Regions from separate parts of the Undibacterium sp. TC4M20W genome, predicted to be linked through region 2. Evidence: predicted binding sites of a transcription regulator. Region 2 holds the regulator's gene; the other holds the start of a gene.
What was found. The regulator FliA, encoded in region 2, starts transcription of late flagellar genes. The targets are predictions, from matches to a motif close to CTAAAGTTTNNNNNNNNNNNGCCGNTA.
Positions count from the first base shown of each region.

Region 1: a site for FliA is predicted at 1,098-1,124, ahead of ACO0LL_RS26925 (flagellar protein FlaG). Genes of this name have one in related genera too.

Region 1 is NZ_JBMPPI010000036.1:10,652-14,068, reverse strand. It holds gene ACO0LL_RS26930 (LysR family transcriptional regulator) at 63-929, shown strand; gene ACO0LL_RS26925 (flagellar protein FlaG) at 1,178-1,564, shown strand; gene ACO0LL_RS26920 (hypothetical protein) at 1,576-2,511, shown strand; gene ACO0LL_RS26915 (pyridoxal phosphate-dependent decarboxylase family protein) at 2,721-3,417, shown strand, end outside.
Region 2 is NZ_JBMPPI010000014.1:60,750-64,166, forward strand. It holds gene motD (flagellar motor protein MotD) at 1-254, opposite strand, end outside; gene ACO0LL_RS17390 (flagellar motor protein) at 285-1,025, opposite strand; gene ACO0LL_RS17395 (RNA polymerase sigma factor FliA) at 1,007-1,738, opposite strand; gene ACO0LL_RS17400 (MinD/ParA family ATP-binding protein) at 1,747-2,577, opposite strand; gene flhF (flagellar biosynthesis protein FlhF) at 2,570-3,417, opposite strand, start outside.

The DNA of each region.
Region 1 (3,417 bases), on a different contig from region 2:
AATCAAAGACGGATCGAAAGAAAATTACTGAAAAATTCGCCTGGACTGTGCATAATTGCACCATGATGAATTGGGATGATTTACGCTATTTTTTGGCACTGGTCGATTGCGGTACGCTGACCGGGGCTGCGCGTGGCCTGCAGGTGGAACATACGACGGTTGCGCGGCGTATTGATGCGCTTGAGTCAGCATTAAAGCTGCGTCTGTTCGACAGACTGGTGCGCGGGTGGCAACTGACCACAGAAGGACGCGACCTGGTCACCCACGCACGGGAAGTGGAAGAACGCTGGTTCAATTTTGAGAGAAAGGCGCTCAGTACCAGAAAAATGGAAGGTATAGTGCGTATTTCTGCACCACCTAGTTTATCGACTTTTGTACTCGCGCCCCAGCTTAAAAAACTCTGCACCAGTTTGACCGGCGTGGAGCTGGAGTTACAGGCAGAGCGCCATCAGGTCAGTCTCGGCAAGCGCGAGGCAGACATCGCTTTACGAATGGCGCGCCCACAAACCGCGGGTCTGGTCATTAAGCCCTTGGCCAGCGTAGGGTATGGCCTGTACGCCAGCAAAACCTATCTGAAAAAGCGCAAGGAAGAAGATTGGGAATTTGTCGCCTATGAAAAAAACTCTGCAACGCCCCATCATCAATGGCTGGAAGATTATCTGGCGCAGCGCAAAGTCATGCTGCGCAGTAATGACCAAATGGTGCTGGCTCAATGCGTGGCGGCAGGTCTTGGCATAACCGTATTACCGCATTATTTGCGCCAGAGTCACCGCGAACTGCACCGTATAGAGCATCAGGTTTGCCCTCTGCGCAGAAAACTTTGGCTGGTCATGCATGATGATGTACGCCGTTCACCCAGGGTAAGGGCAGTGGCTGACGGATTGATCGACTTGTTTTCCAGTGCAGAAATGAATGACTTATTGTTATGAACAACGTCGGTCCGGTTTGATGAAAATAAAACATTGACTTTTTATAATGTTATATTTAATATAATTCTATGGGGTAGGCCAAACGCTTGCTTACATCTGCTCACATGTCTGCTCACATATCTGTTCACACTAAGCACCTATTAAATTAAGCTGCTTTCAAGAATAAACCTAAACTTTTGACAAAAACGACCGTAATACACAATATGCGGTAATCCGTCACGTGGTTTAATTTAGGGCTGGAGAGCAAAATGAGCATCAATCAAATAGCAGGTGGGGCCACTGGCAGTGTCAGTGTTGATACCCGGCAAGATGTCAAGGCTGCACCAGTTGTTGCTAAAGCGGCATCTGCGCCGGTAGTTGTTGAGGCCAGTAAAGTTGCCGTCAGCAAAGACAGCCAGCCCCAAAGTGACATTTCTGCCAAAGAACTCAAGAACTCTGTTGATCAGATCAACCGTGCCATCGGTTTGAATAAAAGCGTTAATCTCAATCTGGATAATGATTCTGGCAAAGTGGTGGTGCAGATTGTTGATAATGAGACCAAGGTCGTATTGCGACAAATACCCTCCAGAGAAGTGCTGGCGATAGCCCGTGATCTGGAAGGTAAAAAAGGTGTTTTGTTGAACGACCATGCATGAATGGATAAAGAGTGATTGTCAGCTCTGATGTTGAATACTGGTTAAAGCAAGCAAATCTTCCCCTCCCCGACAGGATAGGTAAAGCACCCGAAGAATTATTGGCCTATGTTGCAAAAGTGAATAATTGCACTTCTGCTGACCAATTGCCTGCGCAAGTTGAATTGAATCCCGATTTTTTAAATGATATCCGGGCAGCGATTGCGGATATGCCACCTGTTGTGTTGCAGCTTTTGGATAAACCCCTGCTAGGTGTCTGTCTTGGGCGTGGCCTTGGTTCATCTGCGGTGACCGACGTTGTCACAAGCCCCGATGGCCAGATACTCGGTCTGGTGACACTGATGGATGCCGATGCTTTTTTGGGCCGCACTGCCAATGACTGGGCGAGCTGGAAAGAAAATACGCCGTTTTTGCCAGGCTCAGCTTTTCAAGTCCATCTGCAAATTGAAGCTGCGGAAAACGATAACCGCAAGAATGCCATGCAGTTTTTGCTCTTGCATGAATTTGGTCATGTGCTGACGGCCAATAGCGAATTTTTGCCCGACTGGTGGATAGGTTCGCAAAAATTCAGATCGACTGAAGAATATAGTTTCTTGAGTCTGTCCTGGCAAATCGCCATGAATGGCGACATCATTCCCTTGCTCAGACATGATTTTGAACACCGCAAGAACTTGCACTTCTATAGCGATCAGCAGGTTGATGGCGATTTAATCCCTAGCATCTACAAGGCGCTGGAAAAAACCGGTTTTTCCAGTCTGTATGCCGCAACCAATGCCTATGATGATTTTGCCGAGGCTTTTGCCATGTATGTGCATAGCGTGATGATGGGCAAGCCTTATCGATTGAGCATCCGTTCTGGCGATGAAATTATCATGGAAGTGGCAGATTACTGGTCCAGCCCACGAGCCCGCTCTAGGAAACAGTTATTTGCTGAATACCTCCGTAATTGATAATACTCCCCTAAGCGCTGGACATAAGCAGAGGGTAGATAAAGCGTTGCCTTTAGGTCACTTATTGCTATTGAACTATTCGTTTGCATCAATAAAGCAGCAAAATTTGCTTTATTCGACACTTCATTTTCCACCTGCTCATCCATAATGTGAATAAGCTTAGGCGCTTCTTGTCTTTATGCTGCAATTATTCACGGATGGATATCTGAATGACCGTACCGCCAAAGAACTCACTGGACCCGGATGACTGGCAGGCCCTGCGTGCGCAGGGACATCGCATGCTGGACGATATCCTTGATTACGCAGAGCACATACGCGAGCGCCCTGTGTGGCAAGTGATACCAGATGAAGTGCGCGCAAAGTTCCAGTCGGGTTTGCCAACTGCGCCAGCTGAGCTCGGTGAAGTGCATCAACAATTCATGGAAAATATCTTGCCGTATTCGGTAGGCAATAGCCATCCTGGATTTATGGGGTGGGTGCAGGGTGGTGGCAATCCTGTTGGTACTTTAGCGGAGATGCTGGCAGCGGGTCTGAATGCCAATCTCGGCGGGCGTGATCATATACCGATAGAAGTCGAGCGTCAGATAACGCGCTGGGTCAGCGAGCTATTTCATTTTCCAGATACTGCCAGCGGTCTGTTTGTTACTGGCACGTCGATGGCTAACTTCATTGCCGTACTGGTAGCACGGGCGCGCACTCTTGGGGCAGAGGTAAGGTATCAAGGGCTCACGGCTTTTCCTGAGCGGCTGGTGGCTTATACCTCAGCAGGGGCGCACGGTTGCGTCGCACAGGCCATGGACATGGCAGGGTTGGGGAGAAACGCCTTGCGCGTCATCCCCATGAATGCCGGCTTTGAGATGGATGTCGGCGCATTGCAGGCAGCAATCGCGGCAGACCGCGCCGCGG
Region 2 (3,417 bases):
TTTTTAACCAGAGGCAAGGGATCGAGCTTGATTTTTTGCTCAATCTGCGCATCGACAGGCTTGGGATTCACCGTCATGACTTTGCCAAAGGCACCGGTCAGTGAGTTGGACAAGACCCGGTATTTACCCTCATTCAAAGAGGAAATAGCATACATGACAACAAAAAAGGCAAACAGCAGGGTAATAAAATCCGCGTAAGAAACCAGCCATCTCTCATGGTTGTCTGGTTCTTCGTGGTATTTTTTCCTTGCCATAAGTATATTTTTTCAGTTTCACTGCATCGCTTAATTGCGATGGTTAGTCAGTCTTTCTTCCACCACACGCGGGCTGTCACCCAGAGCGATACTATAAAAAATATCAGACAACATTTCACGGCGCGTAACTTCGCGGCCTATGATTTCTTTTAATTTATTGCTGATTGGCAAAAACAACAAATTGGCCATGCCCACACCGTAAATAGTGGCAACAAAGGCAACAGCGATGCCGCCACCGAGTTTGGACGGGTCGCTCAGATTTTCCATCACATGGATAAGCCCCAGCACCGCCCCCAAAATGCCTATGGTAGGTGAATAACCACCGGCAGCATCCCAGATTTTGGCAGCCTGGCGTTGCTCCATTTCATACAGTGAAATATCGACATCAAGTATGTCTTTCAGGCGTATCGGGTCTATGCCATCGATCACCAGACGCAGGCCCTTGCTGATGAAAGGGTCGGATGAGGCATTCATATAACGCTCAAGGCTCAAAAAACCTTCACGCCTGGCAACCACACTCCAGATCAAAGCATCTGCGATATTTTTTTTACTGCTGTCTGGTGGTTCAGAAACGATCCAGCGCAGCATGCGCACGCCACGCCTGAAGGTATTGAGCCGGCTTTGCAACAACACAGCGCCCAGCGTACCCACGACCACGATGACAAAGGCAGCGGGTTGCACCAGAGAAGACAGGCGCCCGCCTTCCATCAACTGTCCGGTGACTATGCCAAATATCACCAGTACCAATCCGATTACGCTAGCCCAGTCCACGCTTTCTCCCTTAAGTATGCCCTGAGCCTGGCAACCGCCTGACTATGTAATTGTGAGACCCGTGACTCTGATACCCCCATCACAGCACCAATTTCCTTGAGATTCAACTCCTGCTCGTAGTACAGACCCATCAGCAGTTTCTCGCGCTCGGGCAAGCTGTCTATCGCACCGATGACGGCGTCACGGAAGTCGTCATTCAGCAAATCCTGCAGCGGATCGCCAGAAAAATCGGAGCAATAGTGGTCAAGGAAATGCTCCTTGGTGTCGGCATCATGAAAATCTTCGTAATAGACGAGTTGATGCCCGCCACTGTCGGTCAGCAGGTTCTGGTACTCTTCCAGGCTCAGCTTGAGTGACTTCGCCACCTCGGTTTCCAGCGGTGGCCTGCCCAGCTTTTGCTGTAGCACATTCATGGCATTTTCTATCTTGCGCATGTTCTGGCGCACGCCACGCGGCAGCCAGTCACTACTGCGCAATTCATCCAGCATGGCACCCCGTATGCGTTGTACCGCATAGGTTTCAAACTGGGCGCCATGGGTATCTTCGTAGCGGTTAACGGCATCCAGCAGGCCTATCATGCCGGCCTGCACGAGATCGTCCACCTCCACACTGGGAGGCAGGCGCGCCTTCAACTGGTAAGCCAGACGCTTGACCAGAGGCGCATGCTCCCTCAAAAGGAAGTTTTTATCTGATTTTCCGCTCGCGGTGTACATTTTTCTGATTACATTCCGAGACCGACACCCAGCTCAGGGACTCCCTCTGCACATAAGGTGGAACGCGCGGTCTTTGCCAATTGTTCAGCCAGCCGGGAGAATGCCAGCGAAGCAAGGGCTTTAGGAAAAGCATCAATCACAGAGCGTCCCAAATGTGCAGCCTTTCTTACGTGTTCATCTTCCGGCACATGGCCAACGTAGTGCAGTGGCACCGCCAGGTAACGGCTGGCCGCCTGCGCCATATTCGTATAAATCAATCTTGCCTCTTTTTCCGATGCACCGGACACTAAAATACCATAACCGCGCCGACCCAGCCTGTTGCTCACACGCTTGATCAATCCATAAGCAGCCTTGATCATGGCAGGATCAGCAGAAACCTGTATCACCAGCTCGCTGTCATCCAGCGTCGCCAGCGGAAAACTGTCATCCAGGTTGATCTCGCTATCCACAATAACCAGGTCCGCACGGTTGGCTGCCACATCAAACACTTTGGACAATTGCCGCGTATTTTCTGGCGGCAGCCATGCATGACGGGCCAGCATCGTCACCGACAGGCCAGCAGCCACCAATTTGACTGCTTCCTTCATTGTACGCTGTTGTCTCGCTACATCCAATAAGGTCTGATCAAGGTTCGCATTCAACCAGGCACCGACACTGTTTTCTGAAGAGCGTGTATCAACCATCAAGACCTGGTTACCCTGGCGTGCCAGTGACACACCCAGATTCACCAGCATGCCGCTCTTTTCATCTTCCCTCAAGGCCGACAAAAAGGTAAATACCCGTGGTTTTGGCCCAGCCAGCATGCGGCGCAGGCCTTCTGCCTGATCGAAACTAGCCAAGGGACACCTCCTGACCAGCACGTCCTGATGCTTGCGTAGAAACTGCACCCGCCATCAACAAGGGCAATTCTTCATCCAGATAACGGAAAGCTGCCGTCTCACGCTTGAGTTTGAAGGCACGGTCTATCAGATACAGCTTGTTGGCGATATGCAGGTCCTCAGGCACGCGCTGGCCGCTGGCGATGTAATACACCATGAGTTTCTGGCGTATCGCGATATCCAGTGCACCACCGATAGTCGCCGCTTCATCAAGCTTGGTCAGGATGCAGCCTGCCAAGCCATTGCCCTGATAAGCACGCACGACCTCACTCAAGGTTTCACCTGTTGATGTCGCATTCAGGCACAGCAAACGCTTTACCGGAGTGTCTGTTCCAGACAACATCGCCACCTGTTCAGTCACCATTTTGTCGCGCTGGCTGACACCGACAGTATCGATCAGGACGGTATGCTTGTTCTTGAGCTCGGACAAGGCAATGCGCAAATCTGCCTCATCCTTGACCGCGTGCACCATGACACCCAAAATTTTGCCGTAGATACGCAATTGTTCAAAACCGCCGATACGATAACCGTCAGTCGTGATCAATGCCAGCTTGGAAGGACCATGGCGCATGACGCAACGGGCAGCCAGCTTGGCCGTAGTCGTGGTCTTGCCCACGCCGGTAGGGCCGACCAGAGCATACACGCCACCTTTTTCCAGCATTTCGTTTTCATTGTCGATAGTGGACAGATTGCGCACCAGCACATTCTTGATCCAGTCCAGGCCATTTTCAAGCTTGCCAGTTTCAGGCAGTTTTTCTACCAGGTAGCGCGACAGGCTGGCGCTAAAACCGGTAGCCAGCA